2 linked regions of the Arachidicoccus terrestris genome follow. The protein of the gene in region 2 binds, or shares a complex with, the protein of the main gene of each other region. Links are inferred from orthologs where the notes say so. Each region holds a gene or a part of one and is shown on either strand. Other genes may lie near its edges. The genes, in order: mnmE and mnmG.

What was found.
Region 1: the proteins of mnmG (region 2) and mnmE are in contact, whole or in part, in a solved structure (PDB 9HIP), measured with the Escherichia coli proteins. The link is inferred for Arachidicoccus terrestris from one-to-one orthologs.

What each region holds. Positions count from the first base shown.
Region 1 is NZ_CP083387.1:446,719-459,258, forward strand. The notes cover bases 1-2,950. They hold mnmE (tRNA uridine-5-carboxymethylaminomethyl(34) synthesis GTPase MnmE), read right to left. Parts: upstream 2,189-2,950; coding sequence 812-2,188; downstream 1-811. Other genes in these bases: K9M52_RS01730 (helix-turn-helix domain-containing protein), read right to left, coding at 1-567; K9M52_RS01740 (S8 family serine peptidase), read left to right, coding at 2,362-2,950. Outside these bases: more of K9M52_RS01740, read left to right, coding at 2,951-4,002; K9M52_RS01745 (peroxiredoxin family protein), read right to left, coding at 4,223-5,443; K9M52_RS01750 (SusC/RagA family TonB-linked outer membrane protein), read left to right, coding at 5,961-9,122; K9M52_RS01755 (SusD/RagB family nutrient-binding outer membrane lipoprotein), read left to right, coding at 9,134-10,594; K9M52_RS01760 (methionine aminotransferase), read left to right, coding at 10,737-11,906; K9M52_RS01765 (winged helix-turn-helix transcriptional regulator), read right to left, coding at 12,006-12,518. UniProt on the Escherichia coli protein: Exhibits a very high intrinsic GTPase hydrolysis rate. Involved in the addition of a carboxymethylaminomethyl (cmnm) group at the wobble position (U34) of certain tRNAs, forming tRNA-cmnm(5)s(2)U34.
Region 2 is NZ_CP083387.1:2,361,995-2,374,582, reverse strand. The notes cover bases 369-3,366. They hold mnmG (tRNA uridine-5-carboxymethylaminomethyl(34) synthesis enzyme MnmG), read right to left. Parts: upstream 2,805-3,366; coding sequence 933-2,804; downstream 369-932. Other genes in these bases: ybeY (rRNA maturation RNase YbeY), read right to left, coding at 2,997-3,366; K9M52_RS09335 (hypothetical protein), read right to left, coding at 369-860. In the rest of the region: quinolinate synthase NadA, read left to right, coding at 1-36; more of K9M52_RS09335, read right to left, coding at 45-368; more of ybeY, read right to left, coding at 3,367-3,449; K9M52_RS09320 (FeoA family protein), read left to right, coding at 3,545-3,772; nadD (nicotinate (nicotinamide) nucleotide adenylyltransferase), read left to right, coding at 3,822-4,394; chrA (chromate efflux transporter), read right to left, coding at 4,429-5,685; K9M52_RS09305 (diacylglycerol/lipid kinase family protein), read left to right, coding at 5,844-6,800; K9M52_RS09300 (hypothetical protein), read right to left, coding at 6,807-7,496; K9M52_RS09295 (DMT family transporter), read right to left, coding at 7,499-7,825; gap (type I glyceraldehyde-3-phosphate dehydrogenase), read right to left, coding at 7,946-8,959; purD (phosphoribosylamine--glycine ligase), read left to right, coding at 9,362-10,639; K9M52_RS09275 (AMP-dependent synthetase/ligase), read right to left, coding at 10,649-12,430. UniProt on the Escherichia coli protein: NAD-binding protein involved in the addition of a carboxymethylaminomethyl (cmnm) group at the wobble position (U34) of certain tRNAs, forming tRNA-cmnm(5)s(2)U34.

The sequences.
Region 1 (12,540 bases), 1.9 Mb from region 2 along the record:
ATAGTTTTTTATAATCCTGTCCACTGACCTCTTTGGAACATAAACTAATCTCCCATCCTTCAGCTTAGGCACCTTCTTCCTTTTTAGCAGCGTGTACAGGGTTTTCTGACCAATATTAAATTTTGTCTCTACTTCTTTTATGTGATAACAATCTTCCTTTGTGAGCGGCTTTATCTCTTTGGGTCCAGTGGATGGAATAATCACTAATTCCGGCCTCTTAAAGATGTTTTCCATTTCACGTCGATGAATGCGAATCTTCCGTTCAGAAAGATTAATCGCCATTATTTTCCCATTATCGATCATCCGGTAAACCAGTCTTATATGACATCCTATTATTTTCGCCACGTCTTTTACGGTTAAAATGTCGCTGAAATTTAACTGTTCCACCGGCGCCTTCATAACCTTAACCGTTTCATTATTTGACTTGTCAATTTTTTTCTGACGCTGACGTAGTTTATAATTCTTACGGGCACATTGTATCGAACAAAACCTGGTGACAGTCGTCTGTGCGCAAAACGTTTTCTGGCAATGCTGACAAACTCTTTTAATACGAATATTTGTACTCATCGTAAGTGTATTTAAAGGCATTTAAGTATACATAAGTGCATTTAAGGGTATTTATGTGACATGATTTCCCCCCTGCTTTTCTATTCGGCACAAATATAAAATGTGGGGGACAAATAGGGGACAAACATGTCACATATAAGAATAAAAATTAATACAATTCACAAAACGAAGAAAGCCTGTAAAACTTAATTTACAGGCTTTTACTTATTAATATTAATAGTTATTTCTTAATTTTTTGTGTGCATTATTTGCCAATACAAAACTTTCCAAAAATAGTTCCTAAAATGTCACGATCAACTTCAATTTTACCTGTGATCTCTCCCAAGAAATGGAGACACCTTCTAATATCAATTGCAAGTAAATCTCCGGTTACCTGATTTTCCATTCCCATCTGAATATCTTCAAGGCTTTCGGCAATTTTCAAAAGAATTGCATGATGTCTTGCGTTAGTCACAATCGTGTTTTCAGTCTGAAGTTCTTCGCCAACAGCTTTCAAATACATTAACTGTTTTAGATCTTCGATACCTGTTTTCTTTTTAGCAGAAATACAAACAGACTGACCATCAGGATTTTTAACGGACGCTACACTAGCAGCAGTTACTGCATCCATTTTATTAAATACCTTAATCGTTTTCGTTTGGTAAGGCTGCATCCAATCTACATCAACAGGCTCAGAAGTTGTACTATCCACCAAATATAAAATTATATGGGCGTTTTCCGCATTGGATTTACTTCTTTCGATACCCAGGTTCTCAATATGGTCACTGGAATGTTCCCTGATACCCGCTGTATCAATCAGCCTGAACAAAATGCCATTAATATTCAGGGTTTCTTCAATCGTATCTCTGGTCGTGCCTGCAATATCGCTGACAATAGCCCGCTCTTCATTTAAAAGTGCATTTAACAATGTAGATTTCCCAGCATTGGGTCTGCCAATTATAGCCACCCGTACGCCATTTTTAATTACATTGCCCAGCTGAAAAGAATCAATCAGCTTTTGAGTGGCTGACTTTATCTGACTGATCAAATTCATAAATTGGCTCCTATCCGCAAACTCCACATCCTCCTCGGAAAAATCCAATTCGAGCTCTATCAAGGCTGCAAAATGAATTAACTCTTCCCTCAATTTTTGCAAATCTTCGGAAAACCCGCCTCTTAACTGTTTTAAGGCCGTTTGTTGTGCTGCCTTACTATTAGAGGCAATCAAATCGGCTACTGCCTCAGCCTGGGTTAAATCCATTTTTCCGTTAAAAAAAGCACGCTCTGTAAATTCGCCTGGTCTGGCCATTCTGGCCCCTGATGCGACCAATACCTGCAATAACCGTTGTTGGATATAAGCTGAGCCATGGCAGGAAATCTCAATAACATCCTCACCGGTATAAGATCTGGGATTCCTGAATAGAGATATTACCACCTCGTCGATAACCTCATCCTGATATCTGATGACTCCAAAGTGCAGTGTATGCGTTTTCTGGCGGCTTAAATCCTTACCGGCAAATAAAGCGTTCACGATAGCGAAAGTCTCTGGGCCACTGATTCTTATAATACCTAAAGCACCCGCACCTTGTGGCGTAGCAATAGCAACAATCGTATCTAGGAAACTCTCCGGTAAATGACTCATATATAAAATTTATGCAAAAATACAATATATCCCCGGAGAACCTTGTTTTCCATGTAATTACAGCCAATCAGACCGTCAACTACACTAAATCTAAAAAATTCATATTTTTTTGGGATTTAGATACAAGTGAATAGGTATATTGCATACTTATAATCTAGGAAAAATAGGACAACATGATAAAAAAATTAACCAGTCTGGCCGCAATTGCGCTTATCTGCATGGCTGGAGCTAAAGCACAGACCTTCAAAGTCCCCTTAAGCTGGCATATGCTGGATCCCATAAAAGACAGCGGTGTGTATGGTGTGTCAGCAACAAGAAGCTATGATGAGTTACTCAAAGGAAAGACTTCACAAAAGGTCATCGTCGGTGTCGTCGACTCTGGCGCTGATACCTTACAAGAAGACTTGAATGATGTCCTTTGGCATAACCCCAAAGAAATCCCTCATGATAATAAAGACAATGATAAAGACGGATATGTAGATGATTATTATGGCTGGAATTTTCTGGGAGGCAAAAGTGACACCTCTAACGTTACCGATGACACCAGAGAATCTTCCAGATACTATTTTGCTTATAAAACTCAATTCGAAAAATACAAGGATTCCACACAAGTTCCGGCTAAAGACCGGGAGCATTACCGGATCTGGCTTCAGGCCAAAGACATTGAACTGTCGGCAACCGATGCGGCCAAAGAAGCTGCAGCTATTGAAAGAATCTCCAGCCTATTGCCCCAGATCAGCGATTTTAGCAAAGTGCTGCTAAAAGACACTTTTAATCTGGAAGATGTGAAAGCCTATTCCCCAATCGACCGTAAGACCAGTGCAGAAAAGCAGATCTATACGATCCTGCTTGAAAAAGTAGCACCGGGAACAACAAATATCACTTTGCCCGGCAAGCTGAGCCAATTGATGGATAGCCTGAAAACAGCTAATCAGTTACCTCAAACGGCTCCTCCGGCCTATCGCGCGAATGTCGTTAAAGACAACTATAATGACTTCAATGATAAATACTATGGAAACAGCAACATTTCTGCCGGCGATGTGATGCATGGCACCCATGTATCGGGCATCATAGGAGCCGTCAGAAATAACAATCTTGGCATGGACGGTATCGCAGATAATGTAGCCTTGTTAGAAGTCAGAACCGTCCCGGGCGGTGGCGACGAGCATGATAAAGACGTCGCACTGGCCATTATGTATGCCGTTGATCATGGCGCGAAAGTTATCAATATGAGTTTCGGCAAACCGATCTCTCCAAATCGCAACTGGGTGGAAAGTGCCATCCGGTATGCGCAGAAGCATGACGTTTTACTCGTACACGCAGCCGGCAATGACGGAAAAGACATTACAGGAATGCCCAATTACCCTACGCAATATTATGGCCCGAATGACAGTAAAAACTTCGACAACGTCATTACGGTGGGTGCCAGTGGCGCAATGGAAGATGACCTGGTCGCGGAGTTCTCCAATTTCAGTAAAACAGCGGTGGACGTCTTCGCCCCCGGTGTGGAGATCTATTCCACGCTGCCTGGAAAAGACAATTACGGTTCACTAAGCGGGACCAGTATGGCCTCCCCTGTAGTCGCCGGTGTGGCTGCTGTCATTCGCTCCTACTACCCTAAATTAACGGCACCACAGGTCAAACAACTCATCATGGCCTCTGTCACTAAAATTGATTTTCCGGTAATGAATCCGGCAACGGGAGAAGCAACAAAACTAAGTGAACTATGCATTTCCGGAGGCATCGTCAACCTGTACAATGCCCTGAAAATGCTGGAAGACCATCAGTTCCCGCTTAAAGGGACGACAAAATAATTCTTCACCTTTACTACAACAGTAAATGGTAAAAAGGGCCGGTATAGTCTTGATGACTGTAGCCGGCCCTTTTTGTAATGCGGAATTAATAGTAAAATATATGGTGGTTCACTTGTATGTATCTGTCCTACGCTGCACCGGTCCTAGGAGGCCGCAAAGAACACAGGTCGAATAGAAAATATAACAACCCCTGTTGCCATAACCCGATCAATCAGGCCACCTATTCCGCCAGTAAGCCGTCAATCAGTTCATTAAATTCTTTTACGTAATTCGTATAATAAGATCCCGTACCAGGCCCCTGGAAGCCGGTATCGATCTTACGCACCTTACCGGTCTTGTCCAATATAATCGTTGTTGGGAACATTTTGATCGGCGTAAACTGGGGCAATGTTTTTTCGGTCCTTTGCTTATCAGTTACCGTAACCCCTGTTATCAGTACGGGATACTGTATATCATAAGCTTTCTGAAACTTCAGCAGACTCTTTCTGGAACGGTCAAAATCAGTCGTCAATTCATAAGCCAGGCTGATCACCTCTATCCCTTTATCTTTATTAGCATTATAGTATTTACTTAGAAAGGCGGTTTCATCCATACAATTGGGGCACCAGGATCCCATCAGGTCAATTATGACGACTTTATTCTTAAACCGCTTGTCTTTAATGGATACTGGTTTTCCGTCTAAATCCTTAAATGTAAAATCCAGATAGCCAGGTTCGCCTTTTTTAAGATACATAGCTGCCTCGTTAGGTAAGCTGGGCGTATCGGTTTTATAAGCGCTAAATGACTGTTTGCTGGAAGCACCACTATATTGCATACCGGTTAGAGAATCTCCCTTCACCTTCGCTTTAAACAACAGGCTGTGAATTCCGTCAAATCCTGAAAAATACAAAGAGTCACCCGTGACAATGCCCTCCAGATATCTGTCATCTCCATAAGGCGTCAGTACGGAACCTGTAACCCTGGCTCCCTTCTGGTGTAAAGTAGCAATTGCAGGAGAAGTCTCTCCCGACCGGCTCTTAAAGGTTACCTGCCATTTGCCGTCCACACTTTGTTTTGGGATGCCCAGGCTGGGGTCAAAACGAACTGCGTGTTGCGCTGAGGCTGTCAGTGGCAAAACGATTTCCTGACTGGTGGAGGCTCTTTGCCATATCCCGCTCAGGCTATCCTTATTGATAATTCTAAATCTGAAGCCTGATTCAAAAACCGGCATTCCTACGATGAGCGAATCTCCTTTAGCTACCACATCTGGCACGCGCATCTGCTCATCTCCATTCACCACATAGAAAACGAGTTTGCCATCTTCTACCGCGCTACGCAGGTTAAATACGATTCCTTCTCCATCCGGTCTGTGAATTACAGCCCGCCACATAGACTGGTTAATCTGGGCCCCTCCCCAAAAGGAGAGCAACAATAGCATTAATAAGACACTACATTTTTTCATGGATAAATCATTAATTCTCAATCTTCATTCAAATAAGAAAGGCAAAGGCCTGTTCAAATTTTCAGACGAGGTGTTTTTGTTATTACAAGGCAAAGGTAACGTAGATCCATTAAAATTTTAAATTTTAGTCTATAATATTTGTAGACTAAAATTCTCACCCTATCTTTGCCTCCGGTTAAAACCGATACAAGTATACAAAATGGCAAACGACAAAGAAAAAGGCGCACCGGCATTTATGAAGATCACTACATCCTATTATTGTAGCTGAGCTGCGCCTGATATTACGATAGAATTTCTACGTTTCTTTCCCTCATTTCTATTCGGAGCAAGGAACAAATCTTCTAAAATACAATGTAAACTACAGATCGTTGTATGACGCGCCAATGACAATTCCAACACTGAGAATTGTTATTGGAGTCCGCTATATCATACATAGCGGCCATTAACCGTATCTGTCGTTTACAGGCATCTCTTTATATCAAATACATCAATTCAAATTATCCAAATCTCAAACAAAATGAAACATCGTTACCTATTATCGTTGTTACTCTGGGTAAGCTTCTCAGCACTGCATGCACAGACGCCGGCAGTAAAGGGAACTGTCCACTCAGATACCGGCACCCCCCTGTCCGGGGTAAGCATCCGCATCGTGGGCGGCAAAGCAACTTTAAGCTCCAACCTGGGCAATTTCACGCTTACAGCCAACGCCGGTGATACACTAAACTTTTCCTACATCGGCTACGAGCCTGCACAAATAGTTGTTGGTGACCCTAGCACTCCGATTGACATAGCCTTACATCAATCTTCCAGTGAACTCAGTGAAGTCGTTGTCACAGCCCTGGGTATCTCAAAAGAGAAAAAATCACTTGGTTATTCAGTGCAAGAGCTAAAAACAGAACAGCTCAATACAACGCAGACCCCGAACTTAGTCAATAACCTTTCGGGGAAGATAGCGGGTGTCAGAGTCACTAATTCTCAGGGAGACATGGGCTCTTCCAGGATTGTGATTCGTGGAGAAACATCTATTGCGGGAAACAATCAGCCCTTATTTGTCATAGATGGCGTTCCTGTTGACAACTCCCAACTGGGTGCCGGCGGTTCAAGAGACTATGCCAATGCAATCGCTGATCTGAATTCTGAAGACATTGAATCAATGAGTGTTCTAAAAGGGCCCAATGCAGCAGCCCTTTATGGCAGCCGTGCAGCACATGGTGTCATCATCATTAAAACCAAATCAGGCAAAAAGAAAAAAGGACTCGGCATTAGCTTTAATTCTAACAATACTTTCAGCAGTTTGCTTGTGCTTCCTGAATATCAGAATGTATTTGGGCAAGGAGGTAACGGACAGTTCAGTTACGTCGATGGCAACGGCGGCGGCCTAAATGATAACGTGGATGAAAGCTGGGGCCCCAGAATGGAAGGCCAGTTAATTCCCCAGTTCGGCTCAAATGGAGAAGCGGTCCCTTTTGTTGCACATCCAGACAATGTCAAAAGCTTCTTTAAAACTGGGTTTTCTACATCCAACAGTATTTCCATCGCCGATGCGGGCGACAAATACAGTTATAGAGTCGGGTTCAATGACGGGCATCAGACAGGTGTTATTCCCAATTCAAAACTCAATAAAAGAAATATCTCTTTAAACAGCAGATTCAAGATTACCGATAAACTCAGCCTTTCGGCCATGGCCAACTACCTGATTTCAGATGCACCCAACCTGCCGGGCATTGGTGGCAAGAGGGCCAGCAGCACAATGTTACAGTTTACCTGGTTCGGCAGACAAGTGGATATGCAATCACTGAAAGACAGCTATTTTTCTACCGGCAGCCCCGACAACTGGAACAACGCCTATTATCCGAATCCTTACTTCGGTGCCTATGAAAATACCGTTCAGCAAAGAAGAGACCGTCTGATTGGCGACGTCGGACTGACCTACGATATTGCTCCAGGTTTAACCGCTCATTTTCACAGCGGTACAGATTATTACAATGACCGGAGAAAGCTAAAAATTGCCTATGGCACCAGTGGCACCCCATTTGGATCTTATGAAGAAATTGGTTACACCGTTAATGAAAACAATACAGAAGGTACACTTAATTTTGATACAAAACTCAATAGTGACTTCTCACTGAATATTCTGGCCGGCGGTAATATCCGTAACAAAACCTATGAAGAGAATGATCAAAAGGCACCAAGACTGGCCGTTGGCGGCGTGTATACCCTGGATAATTCCAGAGATCCGTTAATATCCAATAACTACTACAGTCATTTAAAAGTCTATAGCCTTTACGGGTCCGCCCAGTTGGGTTATAAGAACTATGCTTTTATCAATGTAACGGCCAGAAATGACTGGTCTTCTACCCTGCCTGAAAATAATCTTTCCTATTTCTATCCGTCTGTAAACGGTACGGTCGTATTCACAGATTTATTCAATATTAAAAGTGATGTACTGAGCTATGGCAAGGTGCGCGGTGGCTGGGCAGAAGTGGGCGCTGATACAGATCCCTATCAACTCTACAACACCTATGGGTTCTCCCTGTTTGGTTCCAGTCCGCTGTTGACAACTTCAGGCATCCAGATGAATGAAAAGTTCCAGAGTGAATCCACCACTTCAACTGAACTGGGTCTGGATCTGGGCTTCTTCCACAGCAGAGCTACATTGGATATCAGTTTATATAATACCAACAGCTTTAACCAGATCCTAAAAGTAGATATCACGCCTACTTCAGGCTATACGCAACAGTTATTAAATGCAGGCAAGATCAATAACAAAGGCCTGGAAGTGGCCCTGGGTGTTACGCCTATAAAAAACGAGGACCTAAGCTGGAACTTCTCTGTAAATTTCGCGCGGAACAAAAGCGAAGTAAAGTACCTGGATGATGCCGGGCAACTGGAGAACTATACATTAGGCAGTGATGGAACGGTACAGGTAGTCGCAGCTGTAGGCAAAACCTATGGCACCCTTATTGGAACGGCCTATCAGCGCGATAACAAAGGTAATATACTGGTTGGCTCCAATGGCCTGCCCCAAACCGACCCCACACTGCAAGACCTGGGGCACTTTACACCCGACTGGAACGGAGGATTCTACAATAATTTAAAATATAAAAACTGGGGGCTAAGTTTTTTAATTGACGCCAGTATCGGCGGCTCCATATATTCTGGCAGTAACTCTACGGGACAATACACGGGGGTACTTGCTTCCACACTCCCTGGAAGAGGCGCGGAATTCGGCGGGCTCAATTATTACTATCCGAACAACGATAAAAACAAATTGCCGGTGGCTGCCTCAGGGAGCGCACCCAATGGTGAGAAAATATACGATGATGGCATAATTGCGCCGGGCGTAACCGGTGACGGAAAGGCCAATGAGCAGATCATACCGGCTTCCTTATACTACAAGACCATTTCCTCAGTGGATGAGCAGTATGTATATGATGCCAGTTATGTCAAATTCAGAGAACTGCGTATCAGCTACCAATTACCGGGCGCCTGGTTGTCCCGTATAGGTGTTCAGGGTGCCAGCGTTGCACTGGTAGGCCGCAATCTTTTCTTTATTTATAAAAAAGCCCCCAATATTGATCCGGAAACTGCCTTTTCTACGGGCAACGGACAAGGTCTGGAAGATCTTACACTGCCCACTTCCAGAAATTATGGCATCAACTTAAGTGTTCAATTCTAAAAGTTCCAATCATGAAATATTCACTCAATAAATTTCTATTTCGCTCAGGTGCATTACTTATAAGCGGTGTGCTGATCCTGGGCATCAGCTCCTGCAAAAAAGAACTTGTTCGTATCAATAAAAACCCCAATGCAGTAGAAAATCCGACACCCGACTATCTTTTAGGCGGCGCAGAAAAAAGCGCTGCAGACGCCTATTGGGGAGCGACCGCCAACTTCGGATCCAGCCAGCTGATTATTCAGCAATGGGCGGCGATTCAATATACGGATGCGGACCGGTATATTTATGACGCCAGCAGTTTCTCTTCTTTTTGGACAGCGTTATACTCCGTTTCACTGACCAACATTAAAGTGATGATGAAACTGGCCGAAGAGGCTGGAAATAATAACTATATCGGTGTCGGCCATATACTCAGAGCCTGGAATTTTCAACTGCTGACAGATGCATATGGCAATGTCCCCTACAAAGAATCCGGAAAAATTGAATCGTCTTCCCTGGCAGCCTATGACAGCCAGCAAGAGGTTTATACCGGTATACTTAGTGAATTGGATACAGCTTTAGTACAACTCGATCCTAATGGCACACCTATTGAGGGTGATTTGATCTACGATGGCAATATTGCTAACTGGAGAAGATTTGCCCGGAGCCTGCAGTTGCGCATCGCACTCAGAATCGCAGACGCAGACCCGTCGCTGGCAAAAGCTACAGTTCAAAAAGTACTGAACAGTAAAGAATTGATCAGTTCCAACGCTCAGACAGCGCAGTTCGTCTACGATGAATCTCCGAACTGGAACCCCGTCGCCAGCAATTTTTCTACACGTAATGATTACAGAATTTCCAAGACAGTTGTAGACCGGTTATATGCACTCAAGGATCCGAGGCTGCCCGTGTATGCCAGACTTCCCGAAAATGATAAGATTACCAAATATGTAGGTGTTCCCAACGGCTTAACGACCTCAGACGCCAACAGCCTGGGACTGGCCAACACCTCTAAACCCGGCACATATTTTTCAGCAGATAATGCACCGGCAGTTATCCAGGCATACAGTGAAGTACTCTTCTTAAGAGCAGAAGCCGCAGCAAGGGGCTTCAGTTCCGAAAACCCGGCTACGCTATACAATGAAGCCATCACCGCCTCCCTGAAGCAATACGGCATCACTGACGCAGCAGTGATTGGAGCCTACCTTGCTCAGGCCTCCGTTAAATATGACGCCTCCAATTACAAGAAATCCATTGGAGACCAAAAATGGATCGCACTATTCGGAGAAGGGCTGGAAGCCTTTGCCGAATGGCGCAGACTGGATTATCCAACGCTCCAGGCAGCTGTTGCAGGCAAATACGGAGATAAAATTCCGGTACGCTTTATTTATCCCTCAACAGAGCAGACATTAAATGGCAAGGCCTATAAGGCGGCAGTGGCAGCCCAGGGTACTGATGACTTGTTTACCAAACTCTGGTTTGATAAACATTAGTTTTTAACCTGCTATTCCCTCATGACAAAAAGGTCGCTGTAATTTACCTGTTATGGCGACCTTTTTGTAATTTGCAAAAAGGACAGACAAACAGCTCTGCCCGGGGGCTATCATTCTCATCCATGAAATATTTTTCCTTATCATGATCACTATACATTCAAAATTTCCCCATACGACCACCAGCATTTTTACAGAAATGTCCAAACTGGCCATAGATAATAATGCCATAAACCTGGGACAGGGATTTCCGGATTACCCCATGGACCCGCTCCTGATTAAAGCAGTCACAAAAGCAATGGAAAACGGCTATAATCAGTACGCGCCATCCAGCGGCTACGAAGCCTTCAGAAACCTGTTAGCAGCAAAGGCCCAGGCCGAACTAGGGCAGTCATTTGACCCTGTGACGGAAATCACTATTACGCCCGGGGCCACCAACGCACTTTTTACCGTAATTTCCACCTTTGTCAGACAAAAAGACGAGGTGTTGTACTTTGACCCGGCCTATGACAGCTATCACCCGTCGATACTCGCCGTCGGCGGCATTCCCATTGCGGTGCCCATGCAATACCCCGACTTCCAGCTGGACATTGATCTACTAAAAGGGTATATAACGAAAGCCACCCGGATGATTATACTCAATACACCACATAACCCAACGGGCGCCACGCTTAAGTCAGCGCAATTAAAAGCGCTCCATGAATTATTAAAAGACACGAATATTATCGTACTCTGCGATGAGGTTTATGAGCATGTTATTTTTGACGACCAGCCTCATCATTCTCCATTAGGCTTTCCGTTTTTAAGAGAACGTTCTATATCGGTACACTCTTTTGGAAAGATGTTTAATTGCACCGGCTGGAAGACGGGGTATATTATGGCCGACGCCCCGTTAATGGCAGAAATCAGAAAAGTGCATCAGAACAATGCCTTCAGTACATTTTCTCCGGTCCAGATCGCGCTCACTGAATATATGCATGATCCGGATACCTACCTAAGACTTGCCGGGTCCCTGCAAAAGAAGAGAGATCTTTTAATGAACGCCTTAAAGGGTAGCCCCCTTAAACCCTTTCCGGTGGAAGGCAGCTATTTTCAGTTATACAGTTACGAGGGCTTTAGTGAGATGAAAGAAAAGGACTTCGCTGTCTGGCTGACCAAAGCAGCCGGCATCACAGGGATCCCCCTCTCCTCTTTATGCGAAAAGTTCGGTGATCATAAACTCATACGTTTTTGTTTTGCCAAAAAAGAAGCAACCCTTCAACAGGCGGCTGAGAAACTGAGCCAACTGGGCAAAACCCTGACCCCTCCCCATTAATAATTTAGTGAAAGACGGTATCAAATAAAAACGAGCCGGCAGGAAGCGTCCCTCCAATACCGACTCGTTTTTATTTACTTTATTTACCGGGGCTGGAATTTATCCGGCGATCTTGGTCGCTTTAGGCGCTTCACAGCCAAACTCAGGGTCTTCACCACAACTGCATTCGGTTTGTTTTTTCAGGATTCTTTCCCGGTGCTTGAATCCCCAGCTGCATAATTCATTGATAATATTTTGCAGGGTCTTTCCGTAATCTGTAAGTTCGTACTCAACGGTTACGGGTCTGGTATGCAAAACAGTACGGGTAACCAGTTCATTGATTTCCAGATCTTTTAATTCTTTGGACAGCATTTTGGCACCAATGCCTTCAATATTTCTCTGCAACTGCATAAAACGGCATTTACCCATTGTGTGTAAATAACCAATAATAGCGACTTTCCATTTACCGCTCAGCAGATCCATCGTGTCATGAATGGCCCTTAAGCGGGGTTTGCATAGCGCATGTAATTCTTTCTCTTCGTCTTTATTGTCAGCTGTTCCTTTATTTGCCGTAGGTTCTATCAGCTTTTTTCTATGATGATCTGTTGGCGTCAGTGTTGCATTTTCTATCATGATTGTCAATACTTGATTTTAA
Region 2 (12,588 bases):
ATGGAGATCAGCAGGAATGCAGGATTAATAAAATAACAGATAGCTTATTTTCCTCTTCTTTGCTCATAAGGAGAGAGGAAAATATTCTTTTCATACTTGTCTTCTGTTTTCTGATGGAGAAATTTTTTGTACGTGATTTTAATGTATTGACCCAGCTGTACATCGTTCATGCGTGAGAGATCTTCATAAGATGGCCGGTATACTTCCATATACTTATCCCGCTCAGCGTCATACAACCCTGTTATATCTTCTACAAGTTTTTTGGTGAAACGGTGGTTGACGTATCTTTCCTGTTCCACACTGAGGGCAAACTTCTGGTAGACTTTCTGCCTGCGGTTATAACCAAACCGGAATAGATTGACAATCGCATCCAGGTCAACGGCCATTCCACCGTTATCCCCTACACCGAAACTTTCACCCAGTGCCTGACTTGGTTTTTTGTAATTAAATATTTTTGCGTAATCCTCCCTTAAAGCCAGAGAATCTTCATAATAATTCCTGGCTCTTACCGTAACCGTGGGTAAGTATCCTTTTGGTGTTTGTGTGTAGGCTTTTGGTAAATAAATCTGGACCTCAAAATCTCTTGTATTTTTAATCGTGTCTACGGGGTACTTATGTGTGATTTTGTCTCTGAACTTGAACCAAATAGAATCATTTTTAGGGTCAATCTGGATCTGGTAACTGCCTGTTGAATCCGAAACGGCTCTCTTGCCGGATTGAGTAATGACAACGACTGAATCCAGCGGCGTCCGATACTTGTCCTGGTATACATGCCCCTTTACCGTCATTTGTGCAAATAAGACAGTAGCGGGAAAAAGGCCCCAGATAGAGATGAATAGTAAAATGCCGAATGGTTTCAAATGCGGTCGTATTAAATCAGGGTAATATTACTGATCTTTCCCTAAGCTTTCATTAATTTAATGGTAAAATGTTTACCTGCCCATATGAACCATCAGAATTTGAATATCAGCCGGATTTACGCCGCTTATTCTGCCTGCCTGCCCAATGGTTCTTGGACGGATTTTATTGAATTTTTGGATAGCTTCTGTGCCTAATGCGGTTATTTTATTATAATCAAATGAATCGGGTATTACTAAAGATTCCATCTGATTGATTTTATCAACAATTTCCTGTTCTTTTTCTATATATCTTTCATATTTTATCTGTATTTCAGATTGTTGAATATTATTTAAATTTTTAATATTAATAATATCCTTCAATATACCTACTTCATTGATCATATCTTCCAGTGAAACTGCAGGGCGGAGAATTATCTTAGAAAATTTCTGCTTTTCACTAATGGGTGTAGAACCGATTTTTTCCAAATAGGGATTGATCTGTTCAGGAGAAATGGAGGTTTGCTTTAACTGTTCAATCATCGCTGCGACGTCCGTTTTTTTCTGTTGAACTGTTTGGTAGCGCTCTTCTTTTGCCAAACCTAACTGGTAGCTTAACTCAGTCAACCTTAAATCGGCATTGTCTTGCCGTAATAATGTTCGATATTCCGCTCTGCTGGTGAACATCCGATAGGGCTCATCAGTGCCTTTATTGATCAGATCGTCAATGAGTACACCTATATAAGCTTCATTCCTTTTTAAAATTAATGGCTCCTTTTCTGATATGGCAAGATGTGCATTGATACCCGCCATTAATCCCTGACAGGCAGCTTCTTCATATCCGGTGGTTCCATTTATCTGCCCGGCAAAGAACAGATTTTTAATAAGTTTTGTTTCAAGATTTGCTTTTAACTGTGTAGGTGGAAAATAATCGTATTCAATGGCATAACCCGGGCGAAACATTTTTACATTTTCGAATCCTGGTACTTTTGACAGTGCCTTATATTGTACATCTTCCGGTAGGGAAGTTGAAAACCCGTTTACATAGATTTCGACTGTTTTGAACCCTTCGGGTTCAACAAACAATTGGTGTCGGTTCTTATCAGCAAACCGGTTTATCTTATCTTCGATACTGGGGCAGTATCTGGGGCCTGTTCCTTCTATTCTCCCTGTATACATTGGACTTCGATCAAAACCTGTTTTTAATAAGTCATGTACCTCAGTGTTTGTATAAGTAATATGGCAAGGCAATTGTTTGGCCGGGTCTAATTTATTGACTGTCTCGAGGTATGAAAATCCTGTGATTACATCGTCTCCTTTTTGGATTTCCATTTTTGAATAGTCCAGACTTCTGGCATCTACCCTGGGAGGAGTACCTGTTTTAAGCCTGTCACTTTGAAAACCCAGGCTTATCAGTTGTTCAGTAATGCCAGTCGCGCTTTTTTCAGCTACCCTGCCCCCTCCAAATTGCTTTTCGCCAATATGTATAATACCATTTAAGAAGGTTCCACTTGTAAGTATAACCGATTTAGCCTTGATTTCATGGCCTAGATTAGTCTTTACGCCTATAACTTGCTGATCTTTTACAAGAATACCCTGCACTGTGTCCTGATAGAAGTCGAGATTCTCTGTATGTTCAAGCATTTCTCTCCATGTTAAGGCGAACAACATGCGGTCATTTTGTGTGCGGGGACTCCACATGGCGGGACCTTTGCTTTTATTCAACATTCTAAACTGGATCATGCTCTTATCTGAGACAATGCCACTATAACCCCCCATTGCATCTATTTCCCGGACTATTTGACCTTTAGCGATTCCTCCCATAGCTGGATTACAGCTCATTTGAGCAATCGTATTCATGTTCATGGTAATAAGGAGCACTTTATTACCTAAGTTAGCGGCAGCGGCAGCAGCTTCACTTCCGGCATGTCCGGCTCCAGCCACTATAACATCATATTCCTGAAACATAATTAAAATTTATAGGGTGCAAAGGTAGTTGATTAATTATTAAATTGATGTTTCACGTGAAACAGTTGATTAGACTAAAACTATATATTGAATTACCATATTGTCGTTAGCGCGCTTTGGTTATACATAAGATAGTAAGTAAAAAGGTTCCACGTGGAACCTTTTTACTTACTATCTTATGGTGATTAATACCTATCTTAATTTAGTTCCACGTGGAACACTTGTCCTATAGTACTTTTTTATGTAGTAATCCTCCATTTTTCGCATCAATACCGCTTCTTTTGCTGTCTTATCTTTATAGTGGCAAAGATGTAGGGCACCGTGAAATAAAACACGAAGCATTTCCTTTTCAAAAGGCTCCTGTAAGGTCTTTGCATTGTCTTTTACCCTATCAACACTAATGTAAACCTCTGCTATTGTATCTTTAGTAGAACTTAATTCAAACGTAAGGATATCTGTGTAATAATCATGTTTTAGCTGTTGCTTATTCATATCAAGCAGTGTATCGTCAGAGCAGAATATGTAGTCAATTGATTTGAGGCCTTTCTTTTCAGATTTGAAAATTGTTGCTATAAAAGCTTTAATTGCGGTTTTATTCTTTAAATGAAGCTGTTTGTCTAAGTAATTAAAGGATACTCTTTGCATGGTTTGTTGTTTAATTGTCAAAATTCGGAAATTATCTCGAAAAAGCCTGCCTAATGGTTGAAATCAGTTAATTTTGCGTTTATAATTTTCTATATATGAAGAAGTTGTCAGAAATCCGTGTTGGAAAAGCCGTCGTAATTAGGGAATTTTCTAATAATGAAATATTTATTAAGTTAATGGAGATGGGTTGTATTCCAGGTGAAATTATTAAAGTAGAACAAATTGCCCCATTGGGTGATCCTATATCCATCTCTGTAGTGGGCTATAATTTAAGCTTGCGGATAAATGAAGCCGAGAATATACTCGTTGAAGAGGTAGTCTAGCATGTCTTCCTGATTTTTCTTTAATGTTATATTATTCCATTCTTTTAATATGAAGATAGGTTTATACTTTGGATCCTTTAATCCGATTCATACTGGTCATCTTATCATTGCCGAGCACGTACTAAATTATACTGATTTAGATAGGGTATGGTTGGTAATATCGCCACAGAATCCACTCAAACCTTCCAGCACTTTGTTGGGCGAATATGACCGGTTGCATTTGGTTAATCTTGCTATTGAAAACAGTAGCCGACTAAAAGCGGTAGACGTAGAATTTCGATTGCCGAAACCTTCTTATACTATTACAACGCTTACTTATCTGACTGAAAAATATCCGGATGATGAATTTACCGTGATCATGGGGTCTGACAGTTTTAATAATTTGCCCAAATGGCGAAATTATGAACAGTTAATACGTGATTATTTATTTTTGATTTATTTAAGGCCCGGTTTTCCGGTTGAAAGATTAAACCCTGGCATAAATGCACATATCCTGGAAGCACCTATGCTGGATATATCTGCATCGTTTATCCGGAAAAATATTCAAGAAAATAAATCCATCCGTTTTCTAGTGCCAGAAAGGGTTGTTGACTATATCGAGACAAATAACTACTTTAAATAGAATAACATTACATATTAAAAATATTTATTATTACTTAAAATATAACCCCTAACAGGAGACAAATAATTACGATATAAGGAGCCGGAACCCGGGTATATTTAAGTAATAAAAACGTTCCGGCAATAGTTGTTATATTAATAATATGTTCTATATTTCCATCGATAACATTTACGGAAATATCTTTCATAAGATATAGAGAAGAAGCTGATATGATGGCAACCACGGCGGCATTAATGCCTTCAAGTGAGCGGTAAATAATTGCATATTTTTTTAAATTATTCCATACGGGAAAGAAAAAAAGAATAAGCAAAGTTGAGGGGAGAAAGATGGCAACTGTCGCGATAACACAACCCCAAAACTGTGCTGACGGCCCTCGGTCTTTCAGGACCATTCCTCCTACAAAAGAACTGATGGTAAATGTTGGCCCCGGAATGGCCTTCAGCATACCATAGCCAGTTAGAAAGGCATCATTGTCCATTTTCAATACCCCCATATTTTTTTCCTGAACGCCTTTAGTCGTGGGACGTACAACATACTGTTCATACATCAACGGGGCCAGCACATCTCCCCCCCCGAATGTGAGTGAACCAAAGCGATAACAGTTTTCAAAAAGATTATATTTACCGCGTTGACTCCAGTTATTTTTACGCGCTGTTTCTGAAAGAACACCGGCCAGGATGAAAATGGCGAAAAATATTAAGATATTTCCCCAACGGATCTTTTTGGTTGCTGTTTCTATTTGCGGAATACGCTTATGGCTGAAATTGGTGGTAATGCCGGCAGCAATGATTACGGCAGGAAAGATCCAGGGAGTTTTAAAAAAACTATAGGTCAAAACAGTACCGATAACCAGGATGGCCTTAGTAATGGTGTTATTGATGGATATTCTACACAATTTTACTGCTGAAAATGCGATAAACCCCACAGCCATCGGTTTGATGTATTTGAAGAGCTCTTTGGTATCAATGGCACTTTTATCCAGATAGTCCAGTAAAAACGACAGACTACCCATAATGATACTGGCTGGTAAAACCCACGTTATTAAAGCTAGTATGGCCAGAATCAGACCACCCCTTTTATAGCCAATCAGTGTAATTGTCTGTGAAGAGGATGCACCCGGTAACATCTGGCAAAAAGCATTGTATTCCAGGAGTTCATTTTCCGTAATATCTTTCCTTTGCTGCACAAAGGTTTTAAGCATCATGGCAAAATGACCCTGCGCCCCTCCGAATGCAGTTAAAGTATACCATAGAACGGCCTTTAGAAAGCTTAAGTGCCTGATTAGTTTCAAAATAATATATGAAGCTTTGTCGTTGTGAGGCTTAAAGATAATTAAAATTTTAATTCGGTTCGAGGCTTTTGATTCCTATTAATTTGCTGGATTTATTAACAGATTTTATGTGATTAAACAAATATCTTTGTTGCCTAACGAATGCAAATGGTATCATTATGGAGCATATACAAACGATACAACAGCCAAATGTGCAGCGCGTAGCCATTCAAAAAAAAGAGCGTAAGCTAATCTATCTCGTAAATCCGATCTCCGGAACAGCTAAAAAAGAAACCCTTGTAACACTTATTGAAAAGATCAGTAAAGAAAGAGGGCTTCATTCGGAGATTATGCCTACGAATAAACGAGGCAACTATGATTTTCTGATTGATAAGATCCAAAAAGAAGATATTACGGATATTGTAATCATCGGAGGTGACGGAACAGTAAACCATGTGGTAGGCGCTTTATACAATGAACCGGTTACTTTCGGAATAATTCCCTACGGCAGTGGAAATGGACTGGCCAGAGCAGCAGGTATTCCTTCTAAACCCAAACTGGCTTTTGAACTGATCCTGGATGGCGACGCGAAATATGTAGATGCTTTTAAAGTAAACGGGCATTTTGCCTGCATGCTGAGCGGTGTCGGTTTTGATGCGAAAGTTGCTCACGATTTTGCGACAAAAAGTAATCGGGGTTTACTTACTTATACACAACAAAGTATTATCAATTATTTTAAGGCGCAGCCTTATCAGTTCGAAATTGAAGTGGATAAGTTTTCATTTTTTTCTGATGCTTTTTTTATCAGTGTAGCGAATGCGAATCAGTTCGGGAATAACGTCACGATCGCACCGGAAGCCAAATTAAATGACGGTTTACTGGATATCGTAGTCGTACAGAAAATGAATAAAGCCAAATTACCCTTTGCCGTGCTTCAACAAGTACGTGGCAATAATAAGTTACAACAACTGGTAGAGGAAGTAACCAATAAGAATATTCTGTATTTTCAGACCCCTGAAATTAAAATTAAAAATCTGTTGAATGCCCCGATGCATATTGATGGAGAACCCATTGATTTTGCGCCTGAAATTAATGTTCAGATTCTTAAAAACGCTTACAGGCTTATTCGGCCATAGGTGAATTTAATTTAAGCGATCCTTTGGATAGATGACTTCACTGGAACTCTTGAATTTATAGGATTCTACTTTAGGTAATGCGGGCTGTGGATTGCTTACACGAATCTGGCTCATCGGGTCTTTAGAAATATGAAGGGTTTCTTCCTCCGTTTTGCTTTTCTTCTCAGAACTTTCCTGTAAAACGGACCCATTATTAATTCGTATTAATATGATATATTTTCCATTTTTGTCTTTAATGTTTGTACAATTTATTTTATAATCTGTCGTGGCTACCTTAGAAAGTATATTTTCTTTTTCTTTTGATCTGTAAAGATTACCAAATTGCTTATTACCTAATTGAAGCATTAGTGCCGCATCACTGTTTGCATCAAAAAAGTGGCTTTTTTCATTGGAGTAACTGTTGTTGGCTCCATTATTAAAGTCAAATCCTGGAAGCGTCAGGCTAAATGTATAAGATATATTGGCATTTTTATACTGCGTGATACCAATACAGCTGATTTTTAATGTTTTGCTGAATTTTGAATAAGTGATATCATTACCTAATACTTGGATTGTATTGGGAAGCTCGTCAAATGACAGGGATAAAAGCGCCTTTTCGGAATTGCCCTTCTGTTGGTCCGGTTGGGCCCTTACCCATCCGGAGAGTAACAGTAAAGAAATAATGGCCAGTAGTGTCTTTTTTGTAACTATATTCATAATTAATGTGATACTGCTTTAAGCCCCACAATGGAACCAATCAGCGTGAATAGGAAAAAGACCCGCCAAAAACTGGCTGGTTCTTTAAACCATAATATACCTACCAAAACAGTGCCGACAGCGCCAATTCCTGTCCAGACTGCGTAAGCTGTTCCGATAGGGAGCGCCTGCGTTGCCTTAATCAGTAATAACATACTGACTGTCAAACTGATCACAAAACCGCTATACCATAGGACCGCGGTTGACCCACTGGACTGATTGCCTTTTTCCAGACAAGTAGCAAAGCCTACTTCGAATAACCCTGCAATAATTAGAATGAACCAGTTCATTGTTAGAATTGTTTATAAATAGAAAATGTTCTTGCAAAATATCCGGCTTAAATAGCAAAAGGGTAGGTCTCAACGACATACCCCTTTGTTATTTAAATGTCAGAATTCTATTAAGAAGAATTATTTAGAGATCAAGCCAGCGAAATAATGAACAGTACGAACCAGTTGAGATACATAACTCATTTCATTGTCATACCAGCTGGTGACTTTTACCAGCTGTTTGTCGCCGAATTCAACCACTTTAGTTTGTGTCGCATCGAACAACGAACCATAATGGATGCCGATGATATCGGAGCTGACGATAGGATCTTCATTGTAACCGAAGCTTTCATTGCTCGCTGCTTTCATTGCGGCATTAACTTCTTCAACAGAGGTCTTTTTAGCTAAAACAGCGGTAAGCTCTGTTAATGAACCGGTGATAACAGGAACGCGCTGGGCACCTCCGTCTAATACACCTTTCAGTTCTGGCAATACCAGGCCGATTGCTTTAGCTGCACCAGTAGAATTTGGAACAATGTTCTGGGCAGCAGCGCGGGCACGACGCAGGTCATTTTTCGGATGTGGTGCGTCCAGTGTATTCTGGTCGTTGGTATAAGCGTGAACAGTGGTCATGCTACCTACTTCAATTTTGAAAGCGTCATTTAACGCTTTAGCCATAGGAGCCAGACAGTTGGTCGTACAAGATGCGCAGCTGATGATCGTTTCACTGCCATCCAGGATCTCATGGTTAACATTGAAAACAATTGTCTTCAGGTCACCGGTTGCCGGAGCAGAGATCACCACTCTTTTCGCACCTGCTTTTAAGTGTGCAGCTGCTTTATCTTTATCGGCAAAGAAGCCTGTAGATTCAATAACAACATCTACATCATGCTCTCCCCACGGAATCTGAGATGGATCTCTTTGGGCATATATATTGATTTCTTCACCATTGACGATGATAGATTTGTCAGTGCTTGTTACGGTACCTTCAAAACGGCCCTGGGCACTGTCATATTTAAGCAGGTGGGCTAACGTTGATGGGTTGGTAAGGTCATTAACAGCCACAACATCGATCCCTTCCATATTATAAATTTGGCGGAAAACGAGACGACCAATGCGACCAAATCCGTTGATCGCAACTTTAACTGAACTCATATCGAATTTATTTTTGTTTTGAATAATGTGATGCGAATTTACAGGAAAGACTGGAGTTATAATAAAGAATTAACATTTTTCTCGTGAATAACCGTTTGTTTGCAAACATTTGTTTTTCAGAAATGTTGAAAAATATTTGGTCAAAATTTAAATTATATTACCTTTGCAATCCCAAACGATTACGGAGCGTTGGTCAAGGGGTTAAGACACCTCCCTTTCACGGAGGAATCACGGGTTCGATTCCCGTACGCTCTACAAAGGAAAGGTTTAAAAGTTGCAAAGGCCGCTAATTCAACAATTAGCGGCTTTGTTTGTTTTTAGACCTATCTTAAATTTTAAAAGAAGAAAGGAAAAATGCCCTGGCTTTTTTAATTTCGCGGGAGTTTTATTAAAATCTGTTATATGAATATACTCATATTGGGGTCTGGAGGTAGAGAGCATGCCCTGGCCTGGAAAATCAAGGAAAGTAAACATTGTGATAAGGTGTTTATTGCACCCGGTAATGCAGGAACAGCTGCTGTGGGTCAGAATGTCCCCATTGACGTAAACGATTTTGATGCGATCAAACAATTTGTGATTGATAACAAGGTCACCATGTTGGTGGTAGGACCTGAAGACCCGTTGGTAAATGGCGTCTATGACTATTTTCAGGGGCAGCAGGATTGGAAGGGAATGGTTATCGCGCCCTCCAGAGCTGGAGCTCAGCTGGAAGGCAGCAAGGCTTTTTCCAAAAAATTTATGGAACGCCATCGGATTCCAACAGCCTCTTATGCGGAGTTTAATGCAGATAATTATCAGGAGGGTAAAACTTATATAGCAAGCCATAGCCTGCCTGTTGTCCTGAAAGCCGATGGTCTGGCAGCAGGCAAAGGTGTCGTCATCGCTCAAACCCACGAGGAAGCGCTCAAGACGTTTGAAGAAATGATACTCAACAAACAATTTGGAGAAGCGTCTTCCAAAGTGGTCATTGAGCAGTTCCTGGACGGCATCGAAGTAAGTGTCTTTATATTAACTGATGGCAAAGATTATAAGATTATTGGCCATGCAAAAGATTATAAGCGCATTGGTGAAGGCGACACCGGGCTGAATACCGGCGGAATGGGTTGTGTTACGCCGGTCCCTTTTATGGATACTTCTTTCATGGAGAAAGTAGAGAACCAGATTATACGCCCGACAGTTGAAGGCATTGCTAAAGAGGAAATTGACTATAAAGGATTTATATTCTTCGGCCTGATTAACGTCAAGGGGGAACCAATGGTCATTGAATATAACTGTCGCATGGGAGATCCGGAAACGGAAGTAATTATGCCTAGTCTGAATGCAGATATAGTAGACCTGTTCCTGGCTGTCTACTATGGAGGATTAAATGAGGTAAATATACAACCGGCCGTGCAGTCTTGCGTTACTGTAGTAGCCGTAAGTGGAGGCTATCCCGGATCTTATGAGAAGGGGAAAAAAATCACCCTTCCCGAATTAAAACAAAACAATGAAAGCCTGATCTTTCACGCAGGCACTCAATTGCAGGGAACGGATATCCTGACAAATGGAGGCCGAGTGCTAGCCATTACTTCTTTTGGGGAAAACATTGAGGCGGCGGCGGAAAAATCCCGGCAGCTTCTAAAAGACATTCATTTTGACGGGATTCAGTATAGAAAGGATATTGGTTATGAATTTAAATAAAGGATTGATCTAGGCAAATAATTTATCAATAGAATCCTTATATTTTTGTATTACGACTTTGCGACGAACGCTTAGTTTAGGCGTCAATTCTCCGGAATCGATTCCCCAGGGCTTGGAAAGCAACATATGCTTTTTTATCTGCTCTGTCTGACTAAGGGTCTGGTTGATTTTTTGAATATGATCCTTATAGAGTTTCTTTACTTCCGGCAAAGCAATCGCCTGTTCCAGACTATTATAAGGTAGATTGTTTCTTTCTGTCCAGGATTTAAGAGCTTCTGCCTGAGGCACGATGAGTGCACCTACATATTTTTGTTCCGCCCCGACAATTATGGCTTGCTCGACAATCTCCAGCTCTTTTAATTTGTTTTCTATGGGCTGAGGCGCCACATACTTACCTCCCGAAGTCTTGAAAAGCTCTTTTTTTCTGTCTGTGATTTTTAAGAACATCCCTTCCATTAATGTACCGATATCGCCCGTATGTAACCAGCCGTCCATAATGGTGGCTGCAGTGAGTTCCGGTTTTTTATAATAGCCCTGCATGACGGTCGGCCCTTTTACACAGATTTCTCCATCTGCCTCTAATTTAAATTCAAGGCCGTCCATTACAGGACCAACGGTTCCGATCATGTTTTCGTTACGGACATGACGATTCACAGAAATGACCGGGCTGTTTTCGGTTGGGCCATAGCCTTCGTATACCGGAATCCCTGCCGCATTGAATATTCTTAGTAAACGTTGCGGGCAGGCAGCGCCTCCTGTAATTATATACAATATCTCCCCTCCCAGCGCCTCCTGCCATTTTGAAAAAACCAGTTTGCGGGCCAGCTTTAGTTCTGCCTTATACAGAGGACTTTTCCATTTTCTATTATCATATTGTTCTCCCACACGAATGGACCAGTTAAATACTTTCTTCTGCGCTCCTTTTAATTGCTGCCCGGTTTTATTGATTTTTTCAAAAACCTTTTCCAGTAGCCGGGGAACGGTCATAAAGATATGAGGCTTTATTTCTTTAATATTCTGTCCGATCATTTCCATCCCTTCCGCAAAATAAATACTGATCCCGCTAAACAGATATACGTAGCTGATACATTTTTCAAAAATATGATTCAGCGGCAAAAAGCTAAGTGCCCTGAGCGAAGGGTTATCCGGAAAAGGGAAGCTCTCCTTGGCCAGCATCGCGCAACTCAAAATATTTCGATGAGACAGCATGACCCCTTTGGGATGACCGGTGGTGCCGGAAGTATAAATAATCGTTGCAAGGTGATCACCTGTGATATTGGCTTTAATCTCTTGTACTGAAGCAATAGAGGTTTCATCAGCCATATCCTGAATGGAGGTCCAATTGGGGCTGTCTGTATCATTAAAAGTATACACAAATTGAATGCTTGGAACAGATTCCAGAATTGCGCTGTATTTTTTAAGTAACAGTTGATTAGATATAAATACCATCTTAACGGCTGATTCCTGAAAAATATACAAGAGCTCTTCAGGAGGAGTCGTAGGGTATATCGGCACCAGAATGGCACCAATTTGTTGAACAGCGAGATCGGCTATAATCCATTCCGGCCGGTTCTCTGAAATAATAGCCACCTTATCGGCTCCTTCCGCGGTAAAATCGCCCGCGTTGATACCCATTTTATGAAGGCCCGCCGCCATATGTAAAGAAGCTGTTCCTACTTCCAGCGTAGAAATGGATTTCCACAGACCATCTTCTTTATGCACCAACATATCTTTTTTTGAGAAATTGCGCTCTTGATAATCAATTGCGTCATATAATCGTGTGGGTACCATATTACAATGTCATTTTTTAGGGCTTCGGCAATTAAAAATACAAAAATTCCGCAGCACATAAAATTATTCTGCACTAAATAAAGATATAATGTAAACATACCTTATTTTTGCGCTCCATGCGGAGGTGGCGAAATTGGTAGACGCGCTACTTTGAGGTG